Regions from separate parts of the Symbiobacterium sp. genome, predicted to be linked through region 2. Evidence: a T-box and tRNA genes for the amino acid it is inferred to sense, from the RefSeq annotation. Region 2 holds a T-box; the other regions hold tRNA genes.
What was found. A T-box is a leader RNA that pairs with one kind of tRNA and senses whether it is charged. The one in region 2 lies ahead of leuS (leucine--tRNA ligase), so its partner is inferred to be a tRNA-Leu.
Positions count from the first base shown of each region.

Region 1: it encodes a tRNA-Leu, which carries the amino acid that the T-box ahead of leuS (leucine--tRNA ligase) is inferred to sense. The anticodon was not compared.
Region 3: it encodes a tRNA-Leu, which carries the amino acid that the T-box ahead of leuS (leucine--tRNA ligase) is inferred to sense. The anticodon was not compared.
Region 4: it encodes a tRNA-Leu, which carries the amino acid that the T-box ahead of leuS (leucine--tRNA ligase) is inferred to sense. The anticodon was not compared.

Region 1 is NZ_JBFNEH010000003.1:69,639-73,294, reverse strand. Features, by position in the region: gene AB2385_RS01665 (ABC transporter ATP-binding protein) at 1-285, opposite strand, end outside; gene AB2385_RS01660 (ABC transporter substrate-binding protein) at 374-1,450, opposite strand; gene AB2385_RS01655 (hypothetical protein) at 1,734-1,901, opposite strand; tRNA gene AB2385_RS01650 (tRNA-Leu) at 1,934-2,018, opposite strand; gene AB2385_RS01645 (acyl-CoA dehydrogenase family protein) at 2,246-3,454, shown strand; gene phoU (phosphate signaling complex protein PhoU) at 3,507-3,656, opposite strand, start outside.
Region 2 is NZ_JBFNEH010000032.1:42,855-46,510, reverse strand. Features, by position in the region: gene leuS (leucine--tRNA ligase) at 1-1,817, opposite strand, end outside; T-box leader at 1,877-2,112, opposite strand; gene AB2385_RS11140 (MetS family NSS transporter small subunit) at 2,236-2,370, opposite strand; gene AB2385_RS11135 (sodium-dependent transporter) at 2,373-3,656, opposite strand, start outside.
Region 3 is NZ_JBFNEH010000016.1:19,096-22,751, reverse strand. Features, by position in the region: gene AB2385_RS07005 (ATP-binding protein) at 1-830, opposite strand, end outside; gene AB2385_RS07000 (response regulator) at 827-1,189, opposite strand; tRNA gene AB2385_RS06995 (tRNA-Leu) at 1,410-1,496, opposite strand; gene AB2385_RS06990 (RNA polymerase sigma factor) at 1,721-2,347, shown strand; gene AB2385_RS06985 (zf-HC2 domain-containing protein) at 2,337-3,527, shown strand; gene AB2385_RS06980 (SIMPL domain-containing protein) at 3,544-3,656, shown strand, end outside.
Region 4 is NZ_JBFNEH010000004.1:305-3,960, forward strand. Features, by position in the region: gene yabP (sporulation protein YabP) at 1-227, shown strand, start outside; gene yabQ (spore cortex biosynthesis protein YabQ) at 264-803, shown strand; gene AB2385_RS01890 (sigma factor-like helix-turn-helix DNA-binding protein) at 956-1,189, shown strand; gene AB2385_RS01895 (septum formation initiator family protein) at 1,186-1,548, shown strand; tRNA gene AB2385_RS01900 (tRNA-Leu) at 1,649-1,734, shown strand; gene AB2385_RS01905 (hypothetical protein) at 1,919-2,227, shown strand; gene AB2385_RS01910 (ubiquitin-like small modifier protein 1) at 2,517-2,795, shown strand; gene AB2385_RS01915 (4Fe-4S dicluster domain-containing protein) at 2,904-3,380, shown strand; gene AB2385_RS01920 (aldehyde ferredoxin oxidoreductase family protein) at 3,384-3,656, shown strand, end outside.

The DNA of each region.
Region 1 (3,656 bases), on a different contig from region 2:
GTTATCAAAAACCGTCATGTGCGGGAACACGGCGTAGTTCTGGAACACCATGCCTGTGTTGCGCTTGTGGGGCGGAACGTCGTTCACGAGCTGATCACCGAACCGCACGTTCCCCTCGTCCTGCTGGTAGAACCCTGCCAGCACCCGCAGGAGCGTCGTCTTGCCGCAACCGCTCGGTCCCAGCAAGGTGAACAGCTCCCCCGACTCCACCGTGAGGGAGACACCGGCCACCGCTGCGTGACCCTCAAAGCGCTTGACGACTCCTTCGATGGTGACCTTCGACATTCGCACGACCTCCACGTTGGCAAGTGGTACATCCCAATGAGGACAGTGGGGTGCTCCCGTCAAGGGAGCACCCCATCAGGGCCGGTGGTTACTCGACCACGATGTCCTTCCACTGGTCGAGCACCTCTTCACGATGGGTGGCCGCCCAGTCCATGTCGTAGTCCAGGAACTTGATCTTCGACACGTCCTCCAGGCCCTCGGGCGGGGCGACGTCGGTGCGCACCGGACGCCGGTTCAGTTCCTTGGCCACGTACTCCTGCATCTGCTGCGAGACCATGAAGTCGACGAACACCTTGGCGTTCTCCGGGTGCTTGGCGCCCTTGATGATGGCCACCGCATCAGGCACGTTGGAGGTGCCCTCCTCGGGGTAGATGATCCCAACGGGGCCGCCGGCAGCCACGTACTTGAAGGCCGCCTCTTCGTGCGTCAGGGCGAGCGCGTACTCGCCGTCGTTGGTGCCCTTCGGGCCCTGCGAGGAGGACCCCAGGATCTTGGAGTTCTTCACGATGTCGGCCATGACCTGCCAGCCCTTGCCGTCGTCCCGGCCCATGGCGTGCAGGACGGTCACCACTGTGGTGTAGGCCGAGCCGGACTTGGCGGCATCAGGCATGGCGATCTGGCCCGCCCACTTGGGGTCGGTCAGGTCGGCGAAGCCCTTCGGCGCCTGGTCAGGCGTCAGGAGGTTGGTGTTGTACATGATCACGATGGGCAGGGCGGTGAAGCCCGTCCAGCTGTTGTCCTTCGCCACGGTGCCCGGAGCCATCTTGTCGATCTCCTTGGGCACATAGGGCTGGAGGAGATCCTTGTTGGCCTCGTGGGTCTCGGCGCCGCCGCCGAAGATCACGTCGCCCAGCGGGTTGTTGGCCTCAGCACGCATCCGCTGGAACAGCTCGCCCGTGGCAGCGTAGACCACGGTCACCTTGATGCCCGTGGCATCCTCGAAGGCCTGGATCAGCGGTTCGTGGATATCGGCCTGGTGGGACGTGTACACCACGAGCTCCTTGGGCTCCTCCGACTTCTGGGGTTCCTGCTGCTGCTCTTGCTGCTGCCCGCCGCCGGCAGACGGAGTCTGCGTGTTGGGAGACTGCTGCGTGCCGCCACAGGCGGTGAGCACCAGAGCGAACAGGGCCAGGAGCGATACAGCCGTACGCTGGCGTAAGTTCATGGGACAACCTCCTGTTCAGTACATGGATGCAGCCACAGATTCTACTTCCGTTGCGCCAAGGTGAACCGCCGTTATTATACCTTTCCCCGCGCGGGTTGGGGAGCCGGTACATGATTTCCAGTACGAAGATGCACGTACGGTTAGTCATCACGAGTTATCCTGGAAACCATTCCACGCCCGATTGCGCCCTTGCCACGAAAGGCTTACCCGAAAACCGGCCGGTCATCGTTTGCTGCGGTAAGGGCCAGCGCGCTCCCCGTCTCGCCCGCGACGCCCGCCGTGCTCAGTGGAAGACAGGGCTGAAGAAGACCCCGATCAGCCAGGCCAAGAAGGCGACGGTCGCCGACGCCCGGCGGGCGCCCCCATTCACGCGGCATCGGGCGGCGAGGTGGAGCGCGCCGATGTACCCGATCAGGACCGTGACGTGGTTGATGAAACGAAACAGAGTCACCGTGGCGCCTGTGCGTCACGGTGACTCTGCTCTGGTGTCGGAGGCGGGACTTGAACCCGCACGGTGTTACCCATACGCCCCTCAAACGTACGCGTCTGCCAATTCCGCCACTCCGACGTTGTGCAACTGTATCATTGGAGTGCGGGGATGCGGCTTCCCCGCCGGGCGCAACGCCCGTATGCTGGTGGGGGAACGATGATCCCCGGTGACACCATGTTATTTTACACCACGACACGCGTTCGCTCAAGGGGCAAAAAAGGGCCAGTCGTGTCGGAAAGGTCCGGTTCCGCTGCAAGAGTTGCCCGCGTGGGCGGCGAATCATGCACTCGACGGAGGTGAGCCGTGTGATTCCTGGCCCGTGGTACTTCGGCCGCACGGAGATCGACTGGCTGGCGTACGAGCGTGCCAGCGAACTGGCCGACCGCTTTGCGCAGACGGCTGCGGAGTATGACCGCAGCGGGTCGTTTCCCTTCGCCCACTTCGACGCGCTGCGGGAGCAGGGGTACCTCGCCCTGACGGTGCCCACTGAGTACGGCGGCCTCGGCGCCGGCGTGCACGCCACCGTCTTCGCCCAGGAGCGGCTGGCGAGGGGCGACGGCGCCACGGCCCTCGCGGTGGGCTGGCATCTGTACGTGGTCGGCAAGCAGGCAGAGACCCGCACCTGGCCGGAGCCCATCCGCCGGCGGATCTTCGGGGAGGTCGTCGCCGAGGGGGCCCTGCTCAACGCGTGCGGTTCGGAACCCGAGACCGGCAGCCCCAGTCGGGGCGGCCTCCCCCGCACCACCGCCCGGCGTCTGCCCGACGGCTCCTGGGTGCTCAGGGGCCACAAGCACTTCACCACCCTGGCCCCGGTGCTCCGCTACTTCATCGTCTCCGCTACGCTGGCCGGCACCGAAGAGGCCGCGTGGTTCCTGGTGCCGCGGGAGTCGGAGGGGCTGCGGATCGAAGAGACCTGGGATGCCATCGGCATGCGGGCCACCGGCAGCCACGACCTGTGGCTGGACGACGTCCACCTGCCCGCCGACGCCCTGCTGGAGCCGACAGGCGACCGCACGCCGGGCCGCGCCGCGGGCTGGAACTTGCACGTGCCGGCCGTGTACCTGGGCATCGCCCAGGCGGCCCGGGACTTTGCGGTTCGCTACGCGGTCGAGCGGCGGACGGTGAACCCGCCGGGTCACCCGGAGCCCGCGAGCCCCCTGGTCGACCGCCCCCACGTCCAGCGGCTGATCGGCGAGATGGACCTGGCGCTGCTGCCGGCGCGCATCACCCTCATGGACCTCGCGTTCCAGTGGGACGAGCGGCCGGATTGGCGGCCCCACCTCGCCGATGCGGTAGCCGCCTGCAAGCCCTTCGTGGTGGAGACCGCCCTCCGGGTGGTGGACAGGGCCATGCGGGTGGCTGGCGGCGCCAGCCTCGCCCGGAGCCTGCCGCTGGAGCGCTACTACCGGGACGTAAGGGCGGGCCTGCACAATCCCCCGATGGAGGACGTGGTGATCAGCAACCTGGCGAAGGCGGCGATCCAACGGGCCAGTGCGGACCCGGCGGCGCCATGACGGACGCAGAACGAGGGGGCCGCTGGGGCCCCCTCGGCGGTTGCATGTGCCGCTACGTGTTCAAGTTGCTCAACTCGCCGGTGAGCTGGTAGATGGTCCACTCGCCCAGGTTGGTGGCGTGGTCGCCGATGCGCTCGAGCCATCCCGCCACGTGCAGCAGGTGGGTGGCCTGCCGCACCACCCGCGGGTCCCGCTCCATCAT
Region 2 (3,656 bases):
TACCTGGCCATCATCTCCTCCGGGGAGACGATGTTGCCCTTGGACTTGGACATCTTGCTGCCATCCTTGAGCACCATCCCCTGGGTGAGCAGCCGGGCGAAGGGCTCGTCGACCTTCACCAGCCCCATGTCGCGCAGCACCTTCGTGAAGAAGCGGGAGTAGAGCAGGTGCAGCACGGCGTGCTCGATGCCGCCGACGTACTGGTCCACCGGCATCCAGTAGTCCACGTCCTCCGGGTTCCAGGGCTTCTCGGCGTTGTGGGCGTCGCAGTAGCGCAGGTAGTACCAGGAGGAGCAGACAAAGGTGTCCATCGTGTCGGTCTCCCGCCGGGCGGGGCCGCCGCACTGCGGGCAGGTGGTGTTGACGAAACCCTGGTGACGGGCCAGCGGCGAAGCGCCCTCGCCGGTGAAGTCCAGGTCATCCGGCAGCCGTACGGGCAGGTCCTTCTCCGGCACGGGGACCGTGCCGCACTTGTCGCAGTAGACGATGGGGATCGGCGCGCCCCAGGCCCGCTGGCGGCTAATCAGCCAGTCCCGCAGCCGGTAAGTGACCGTCTTCTGGCCGAAGCCCTTCTCCTCGGCGTAGGCGATCACCTTCGGAATGCCCTCGAGGTTGGGGGTACCGTCGAAGGGGCCGGAGTTGACCATGATGCCGGGATCCACGTAGGCCTCGGTCATCTCCTCGGCCTTCAGGCTGCGCTCGGGGTTCTGGATGACCACCTTGATGGGCAGCCCGTACTTCTGCGCGAACTCGAAGTCCCGCTGGTCGTGGGCCGGCACGCCCATCACGGCGCCGGTGCCGTAGTCCATCAGCACGTAGTTGGCGATCCAGAGCTGGGCCTTCTCACCGTTGAACGGGTTGATCACGTCCAGCCCGGTGTACAGGCCTTCCTTCTCCGCCTCCGTCGACGTGCGGGCGATCTCGCTCAGGGTCCTCATCCGCTCCTGGAAGGCCCGGATGGCGGCCACCCGCTCCTCCGGGACCAGGCCGGAGGTGCAGATCTTCTCCACGATCGGATGCTCCGGTGCGACCACCATGAAGGTAACGCCGTAGATCGTGTCCGGCCGGGTGGTGAAGATCGGGATCTTGTCGCCCGTGGCCACCAGCGTGAACTCGACCCTTGCGCCCTCGGAGCGGCCGATCCAGTTCTGCTGCATGATGCGCACCTGGTCCGGCCAGCCGCCCTCCAGCAGCTTCAGGTCTTCCAGCAGTTCGTCCGCGTACTGCGTGATGCGGAAGAACCACTGGGACAGGTCTTTCTTCGTGACCTCGGAGTCGCAGCGCCAGCACCGGCCGTCCTCCACCTGCTCGTTGGCCAGCACCGTCTGGCAGGAGGGGCACCAGTTCACCGGGGCGGTCTTCTTGTAGGCCAGGCCCTTCTTGTAGAACTGCAGGAAGAGCCACTGGGTCCACCGGTAGTAGTCCTCGCGGTAGGTGTAGACCGCCCGCGACCAGTCGTAGGAGAAGCCCAGCTGCTTCAGCTGCTCCGTCATCTCGGCGATGTTCTGCTTCGTCCACACGGCCGGGTTGGCGCCGTGCTGGATGGCGGCGTTCTCCGCCGGCATGCCGAAGGAGTCGAACCCGATGGGGTGCAGCACGTTGTACCCCCGCATGCGCCGGTAACGGGCGATCACGTCGACGATGGTGTAGTTGCGCACGTGGCCCATGTGCAGCTTGCCCGACGGATACGGGAACATGGCCAGCGCGTAATACTTGGGTTTCGACGGGTCGCGCTCGACCTTGTACAGGCCCTCTTCCTCCCACCGGCGCTGCCAGCGCGGCTCGGCTTCTCGGAAATCGAACCGGTCTTCTGCCATAGGTTGGTTGGACCTCCTCTGGATGAAAAGCTGCGAAAGATGACAAGGCTCTCGTCCCACGAAGGGACGAGAGCCGTTGCTCCCGCGGTACCACCCTGCTTGGCCTGACGGAGCAGGCCCTGCTCTCCCGGCTGTAACGGGCCGCTCCCGGCACGGGCTACGGGCCGGGTTCATGCCCGGGGTTCGCCCGTGCGGCTCCGGGGCGAGGTTCGCCGCCCACACGCTGCCGCCTCGCACCTGCCGGCGGCTCTCTGAAAGCGGTGGAGGGGCTACTGCTCCCCGTCATCGCCTTCCAGCAATCAGATTGCGAATTACACTTGATTATGGCGCGCATGCGCGCCAAAGTCAAGGGCGCACCGCAACTTGAAACACGTCGCCGGAACCCCAAGCGGGTTCCGGCGACATCCAGCCACTGCGGCTAGCCGTGCTGATGTTCCTTCTTCTTCTCGGCCCGCAACGCGGTGGTGATGAAGAAGGTGAGTCCGCCCCAGAGCAACGCGATGCCGAAGACGAGCATCACAAGCGAGCCCGGCAGAAGCCCCTGCTGCGGCATGGCTACCCAACCCCCTTCTGGCTCAGATCAAGCTGCTGCGAACGCATCTGCATGATCATGGAGAACCCGAACATGGCGATGGCCACGGTCCAGCCGAAGAGCACCAGGGCGCCGGTCGGGTAGCCGGCGTACGGCTCCCGGAACTCGTTGATGAAGTTGGAGATCACGTTGTAACCCAGCAGGACCGGGGTGACATACTTCACCAGCACGTCCCACCAGAGCCCAACGCGGATGTCGGAGGTAAGGTTCACGTGCTCCCGGATCTTGGCGGTGCCCATGAAGTAGCCGAGCACGATGGCCTCCACCAGGCCCAGCACCGCGATGGCGTAGCTGCCCACGAAGTGGTCCACGATGTCCAGGATGTGCACGCCGGCGCCGGTGGCGAACAGGGAGCTGAAAGCGAAGCCGATGAGGGAGAACCAGCCCAGCAGCTTCTTCCGGTCCACACCGAAGCGGTCGATCACCGCCGAGGCGAAGGACTCCATCTGGGAGATCGACGAGGAGATGCCGGCCAGCAGCAGGGCGGCGAAGAACAGGATGCCGAAGAGCGACTGGAGCCAGAACGGTCCGGGCAGCATCGAGACGGCCTTGGGGAAAGCGACAAACGCCACGCCGGCACCGGCCACCGCCATCTCCTCGAAGGGCACCCCGGCCTTGACGGCGGCGTAACCCAGGGTCGAGAAAACGGCCAGACCTGCCATGAAATCGAAGGACGAGTTCGCGAAGACGGTGATGAAGGCGTTGTTGGACAGGTCAGAGCCCTTGGGCAGGTAGCTGGCATAGGCGATCATCACGCCCACGGCCAGGGTGGTGGAGAAGAAGACCTGGCTGTACGCGGCGACCCACACGCCGGGATCGGCGATCTTGCTGAAGTCGGGGTTCAGGAAGTAGTTCAGGCCATAGCTGGCACCCGGCAGCGTGACACCGCGGATCACGAAGATGATCATCGCGACGACCAGGAAGGGCGTCATGAACTTGCATGCCTTCTCGATGCCGCCGGAGATGCCCTGGGACGAGATGTAGTAGTTGGCCAACCAGATCAGCGCGACAGCCGCGAGGATGGCCCAGCGGATGCCGCCGAACTCCAGCGGGCCCGAGGTCACCCCGAGGACGTCGACGTTGAAGAAGGTGCCGGGATCCTCCCCCCAGGCCTGGGTGAAGCTGAGGATCAGGTAGCGAAGAGCCCACGAGATGATCACGCTGTAGTAAGTCACGACCACGACGGGAACGGTGATCTGCCACCAGCCGACCCACTCGAAGCGCCGGTTCAGGTTCTTGAAGGCCGT
Region 3 (3,656 bases), on a different contig from region 2:
TTCTGGGCGATCAGCTGCTCCTGCTGCGCCTGCAGCTTCTTCTCCTGCTCGGCCAGGGTCACCGACATGGCGGCGAAGGCGTTGGCCACCACCTGCAACTCGCCGTCGAGCGGCGTGTCCAGCACCACGCCGCGCTCGCCGCGGGCGATGCGGTTGGCCGCCTCGGCCAGAGCCTCGGTGGAGCGGGTGACCCCCCGGGCGAAGACCAGGAAGCCGCCCAGGGCCAGCACCGCGGCCAGGGAGATGGCCAGCCAGGTGATGCGCACCACGTGGTCAGATGCCAGGTTGGCGCTGCTCAGGTCCTGGCCGAGTCGCTTGGACTCCTCCGTGCGGAAGGCGTCGCGGTACTCGCTGATCTGTGCGGCGTGACCCAGGCCCTGGCGGAGCAGCAGGCTGCCGGCCTCCGGCGAGCCCTGCTGCGCGAAGGCGATCGCCGGTTCGGCCACCTCGGTGCGCCAGGTCTCGATCAGGCTCCACACCCGCCGCACCCGGTCCACCTGTTCCGGGGAGTCGGTCACGTCCCGCTCCAGCTGCTCCAGCAGTTCCTTCAGGCGGGCCATGTCGGGCTCGTAGGAGGCGAGCATCGCCTCGTCCCCGGTCAGCAGGTACCCGTTTACGGCCGCCGTCAGTTCGGCGTACAGGGTGGCGACCTGCTCCATGCGCAGGATGTTCTGCTGGCTGAACTCGGCGCGCTCGCGCATGGAGTTCATCTGGTTAAAGGTGAAGGTGAGAATGAACCCCAGGCCCACCAGCAGCGACAGCAGGAAGAGGAGGAGGCCGAAGACCCGCACCCGCAGGCCGGTGTCCCAGCGGTACGGCACGTGGGTCATCCGACCGCCTCCTTCACCGTGGCGATCAGCTGACTCAGCTCGAAGGGCTTCACCAGGTACGCGGCCGCTCCGGCGGCGATACCGGCCTGCACGTCAGCCTGCTGGGCGCGCGCGGTCATCAGGACGACGGGGATGTGGCGCAGGGACGGATCAGCCTTGAGGGCGGTCAGGCACTGCAGGCCGTCGAGCCCGGGCATCATCCAGTCCAGCAGAATCAGGTCCGGCGCCGAGTCGCGGGCGCGGGCCAGCGCGGTGGGGCCGTCGTGGGCCAGCGTCACCTCGTACCCGGTGTACTGCAGCTGGAAGGCGACGAGTCGTGCGATGTCAAGGTCGTCATCGGCGACCAGGATATGCGGCATGCCGGAATCCCTCCATCTGGTTGACCCCTTGGTCCCTGTGCGGTGTTCGTGCTACTCCTTTAGTGTAGCAGTATTAGACGTGGTTGTAAGGATAGGTTTTGCCCTACTGTACGGACCCGATCGGCCTGTCAGGATAGGGTTTGATTGATCTGCTCGGCCCAATCGCCGGTGAAACGCGAAACAGGCTGCAGGAGTCTAACCCTGCAGCCCACCTGCCACCTGGTGCCGAAGGCGGGACTCGAACCCGCACGGGGGGTTACCCCACTCGATTTTGAGTCGAGCGCGTCTGCCATTCCACCACTTCGGCTTGATCGCTTAGTTATGATAGCACAAGCTCCTGGCGCTGACAAGGCGCCGCGGCCCGTACCCAGTCGTTCCACCGCCGCTCGCCGCAGGGAAACCAGCCCCGTCTACCGAAGTATCCTAGGAACCGTGGGGCCGTGCGGCTGATTCCCGGAACCGATTTCCGGAACAATGTGCCTCTCGATTCCGTCAGGAACATTGCCCCGCACCGTGGGAGGAGTGAAGTTGGTGTCCAAATCGCTCGACGAACTCCTCGTGGAGAGGGCAAAGCAAGGAGACGTCGAGGCGTTCGAGCAGCTGATCGGCGAGCACGAGAAGACGGTCTACAACATCGCCTACCGGCTGACCGGCAACCACGAGGACGCCTCAGACGTGGCCCAGGAAGCATTCATCCGTGCTTACAGTTCGTTGGCGGATTTCCGCGGTGACTCCTCCTTCGCGACCTGGTTGTACCGCATTGTGAACAACGCCTGCCTGGATGAACTGCGTAAGCGCAAGCGGCAGCGCGTCACCTACCTCGACCAGAGCGTCGAAATGGAGGACGGCGAAGTGTCCCGCCAGATCGCCGACCCCTCGGATGGTCCCGAGCAGGCCCTGGAGCGGGTGGAGATCCGGCGGGCCGTGCAGGAGAGTATCTGCCAGCTGGACGAGGAGTACCGGGTCGTGCTCGTGATGCGCGAACTCCAGGGGTACTCTTACAACGAGATCGCAGAGGCGTTGGGGCTCAACCTCGGCACAGTGAAGTCCCGGCTGAACCGGGCCCGCCACGCACTCAAAGAAAAGTTTGCGAGCCTGGAACTTTTGTCGCCGAGAGTCGTCTGTAGCCCTAGGAGGGGAAAAGCCCATGAACTGTGACGGAGTTCGTCCGCTCCTGTCCGCGTACATCGATGGCGAGCTTTCAGGCGGCGAGTTGCTGCGGGTTCAGCAGCACCTCCGGCGCTGCCATTGGTGCGCGGCCGAAGTGGACGCCCTCCGCCAGACTATTGCACTCGTCACATCCCTGGATGAGGTAGAACCTCCCGACACGTTCCATGCCGAGCTTCATCAGCGCCTGCTGGCCGCCGACCCGCCCCTGGTGGCGGCCCGGAAGGCGAACCGCCGTCTGACCCGGCGCGCTGCGCTCGGGCGGTGGGCGATTCCGGCTGCCGCAGCCGCGGCGCTGGTCATCGGCGTGTCAGGCCTGAACCGTCTGGTGCTGCCCGGGCCGGCGGCCCAGCCACCGCAGCAGCAGGAGAACGTCGTGCTGTTGCCGACCGGGCAGGAGCCGCAGCCCGGCTCCACAGGCACCGTCGAACCGCCTGTTTCGCAGGGCGGCGTGGGTGAGCCTGGTTCGGTGAACGTGCCAGGAGATGAGACGCCGTCTGGCGCCGAGGGACCTGTGGATTCGAACGACATCACCGAACCCGTGGCGCAACCCGCGGAGTCGCCATCTCAGAGCGGCCTTCCCGGTGAGGCCAACGTTCCGGAGAGCGAGCCCGGTGAGGCTGACTCCGGCCCGAAAGGTTCGCCCCTGGGCCCGACGAACCCGGGAGGCGGCGTGAGCACCGCCACGCAAGGGAACGAGCCCGGCACAATGGCGGCGCTGCCGCCGCAGCAGCACCTGCGGGCCTCGCTGGAGGTGGCGGTGGCAGATCCGGAGCAGGCTGCCCGGGAACTGCAGGAGCGGCTCAGCCTAGCGCGTGCGATTCGCATGGAACGGCGGGTCTCCGCTGTGGAACTGCAGGTGACCGTGGCTGCGGCTGATTTCGAGGAGGCCGTGGCGCAGGTGGAGACACAGTTCCGGGGGCAGAACGCCAGCGTTGTGCGGGATTCGGTGGATCTGAGCGCACAGCTGGAGTCGGTGCGGGAGCGGCTCGTCGCCCTTGAGAATCAGCGGGCGAGTCTGGAGCAGCGCCCGCAAGGCGAGGCCGATCCGAAGGCGCTGGCGACCCTGGTGAAGGAAATCGAGGAGCTGCAGGCCACGCGGCAGAACCTGCTGACCGCGCTGGAGAACGCCGAGATCCAGATCGTCCTCAAGGCGCAGCCCTTGCAGTAGGAGATGACCGGTACCTGTGAAGCCTCAGTCGTTCGCAGCGCTGGTGATCGGCCTTGGGCTCCTGGCCGTCCTCCTGCTGCTGCCGGGTCATGCCGACCCGGGCGATAGCCCGGCTGCGGCGCCCGCGGT
Region 4 (3,656 bases), on a different contig from region 2:
CCGGCGTGATCGGCGTGGACAGCTTCGACGATGAGGAGGTCAACCTCGAGACGGAGATGGGCATGCTCACCATCCGCGGCGAGGAGCTGCAGATCAAGCAGCTGGACCTGGAAAAGGGGCAGTTCGCGGTGGAGGGCTACGTCAGCGCGCTGCAGTACGCCAGCCCGCGGCAGCGCAGCGTCCGGCAGACGCGCGGCCGGTCGTTCCTGGAGCGGCTGCTCCGGTAGCCGCCTTCACGGGGAAGAGGGTGGGGGGGCAGTCCGATGCTGCGGATGGAGCTCCAGTTCTATGCGCTGTTCGTCACGATCCTCAGCGGCGTTGGACTGGGCCTCCTGTTCGACCTGCTGCGCGCCGTGAGAGGGTTCCTGCGCCCCGGCCCCGTGCTGGCGGCCCTGGGAGACCTGGCCTACTGGGTGGCGGCAACCGCCATGCTGGGCGCAGGCCTGTTCCTCGGCAGCTGGGGGGAGTACCGCTTCTATGTGCTGGTCGGGCTGCTCGGCGGCCTGGGGCTCTATTACTGGCTCGCCAGCCCCACCGTGCTCTGGCTGGCCGACGGACTGCTGCGGGTTCTGGCGTGGCTGTTGCACCTCTTCTGGATGCTGGTCCTGCGGCTGCTCTGGTACCCCCTGGTGGCGGCTGTCCGGTTCCTGTACGCCGCCGGCCTGCGCATGGCCGCCTGGCTGGGTCGGCGGCTTGTCCGGCCGTACCGGTGGCTGCGGCTGCGCTACCTCCTTGCCAAGCGCCGCTGGCGGCGCGCGCTGCGCCGCTGGCTGCAAGGGCGTCACAATCCGCGCGATTTCTAACCGTTTCCGCACATTGGTGACGTTCCCCAGAAGGAGTTTCTCGCTGGTGGAAGAAGGTAATAAAAGCGTACACATCTTGTACACTAGTTGTACTCAGTTTGTACACAGCCTATCCACAGGTTGTGCGTAACTAGCCAGGGGCGGACGGGGCAGTGAACATCGAGATTCGAGGTGCTGAGCGGCTGAGCTTCCGGGAACGGCAGGTCGTCGTTCTCAAGGAGATGGGCTGGAGCAACGAGCAGGTCGCCAAGCGGCTCTCGCTCGCGGTGGGCACTGTCGCGACCCTGTACAACCGGGCCAAGAGCAAGGGCTATCAGGTGGTCATCGTCCTGCCCGGCGACACCCTCGGGCTGTTTGACAGCGCCGACACGGAGGAAGAAGCATGAGAGCTGCCCACACGCGACGCGGACAGGCGGTAAACGGCGCGCCCACGCCGGTGCGCCGCGCACGGGGAAACCCCCTGCGGCGGCACTGGCTGACGGGCGCGTTGGTGGCCGCGCTCGCGGGCTTGCTCTCGTTCGGCGGAATGCAGCTGTACCAGGCGCAGCTTGAGCTGAAGCAGGCCCTCGCCGTGCAGGCCCAGGTGGAGGCCGAACTCCGGGCCCTGCAGGAGAAGAACCGGCGGCTCTCCGAAACGCTGCAGCGGGTCACCAGCTTCGAGTCGATGGAGCTGAAAGCCAAACAACTGGGCTTCGTCTGGCCGGAGGAGCAGGTGTTCCAGACCGCACCGCCAGATCCGTACTGAGGTGGGAAATCAAAGCGGGCGCCGGAGCCTGGTGGACAGGCCGGCGCCCGTGCGGTTGAAGCGGTGGTTAGCGCGTGATATGATAGATTGGTGTAATCCTGCCCGAGTGGCGGAATGGCAGACGCACGGGACTTAAAATCCTGGGGCCGGATGGCCGTGCGGGTTCGAGTCCCGCCTCGGGCACCAGGTAATGGAAGGGCTGCGGGAAACATACCCCGCAGCCCTTCGACGTTGATGGGTTACTGCAGACATGCCGCGATCACCGGATCGAGAGGAAGGGATGTCAGGTCGGTGCTGACTCAACGAACCACGTACCCGTCATGCGCGGGGCGAGCGCTCGGGAGCGATCACGGAAGCGTGGGGGTGTGCCATGGTGGACCGGGAAGTGCTCGACGAAATGCGGACGGTGCTGTTTGAACTTCAAAGCCTTCTCCAGGCGGAGGGGCTCTACGCCGAATACGCCTACCTGTTCCGGCGCTGCTGGGAGCTGCTGGACCGCACCGGCACGGAAGCAACGGCCGCGCAGGCCCTGAAGGAGTACCTCCTGGGCATTCCCAATGCGCCGGGAACAGTTCATGACCTGGTGATCTGGCGGGAGTCCGCCGCGGAGCGGAAGCGGATGAACGAGCGACTTCACGCGCTCCGGGAGCGTCTGTTTGCGCTGGCGCGAAACCTTTGAAAAGGAGGGGGCCGAACGGCCGGACACGAGGGGTGATGAGGGGGCGCGGTGAAGCGGCTGCAAATGATAGACTATTTAACTCTTAGTATGGAGGGAAGTGAGACAAGAAAGTACCCACCCTCCTTTTTCCCTATAGTTGTTTCGACATGGATGCCTACGCGCACCCAATGGGCACCATCGGCGGATGGCTTACGAAATCGGGCAAGGGTAAGATTAATGTTGGCTATACGTAAACATCGAGCATTGATAGCGGTATGAGCCCAGGCGGTGCACAAAGGGGGTGGCGTGCATGCGCATCCGGCTCTACGGCCTTCTGCGTGATGCGGCGGAGCGACAGACCGCCCTGGAGATGGACGTGTGCGAAGGGGAAACCGTCGGCAGCCTGATCGATCGGCTGGTGGCGAAGTACCCGCGCATGCGTCCGCTTTTGTTTGAGCGGCCGGGCGTTCTGTACCGGCACGTGATGATCGTGCGGAACGGCCGCGACGTCCGTGACGGCGAGGGCCTGGCCACACCCGTCCTCCCTGACGACGAGATGGCCATCTTCCCGCCCAGCGCCGGAGGCTAGGCCAAAGGACCGGCTGCGGCCCGCCGGTCATCGTGAAGCCTTAACTGTGAAGCCCCGCATCCACGGTGGGGTTTCGTGTTCCAAAGCACATATAGGGGGTGGAAAGTGATGGCCAAGATGCTCCTGATCACACCGGACATCTGTACTGGCTGTCACTCCTGCGAGATCGCATGCTCGCAGGAGCACGAAGGGTACTACGTACCCTCCAAATCCCGGGTGACGGTGTACACCTGGGAGGATGAGCTGGTCTCGGTTCCGATGATGTGCGTCCAGTGCGAGGACGCCTTCTGCATGAAGGCCTGCCCCGTGGGCGCCATCAGCAAGCACCCCGACACGGGCGCCATGATCGTCGACCACGGCAAGTGCATCCGCTGCAAGATGTGCATGCAGGCCTGCCCCTTCGGCGGCACCTCCTTCGACCCCGTGGAGAGCCGCATCCTGAAGTGCGACCTGTGCGGCGGCGATCCGGAGTGCGTGAAGTACTGCCCGAGCGGCGCACTCAAGTACGTGGACGCGAGCCGGGCGACGATGGAGCGCAAGCGGGCGTACGCCGCCCGACTCAAGGCTGCAGTGGGGGTGAAGTAAGAGATGTTTGCCTACAAGGGTAAGATTCTGCGGGTCGATCTGACCTCCGGCACGATCAAGACCGAGTACATCGAGCCCAAGGTGGCGCGCCAGTACATCGGCTGCCGCGGCATGGGCACCTATTACTGGATGAAGGAATGCGACCCCACCGTCGATCCGCTGAGCCCCGAGAACAAGCTGCTCTTCTTCACCGGCCCGCTGACCGGTACCGCGGCCCCCGCCTCCGGCCGTTACAACGTCATCACCAAGAGCCCGCTCACCGGTGCGATCGCAGCC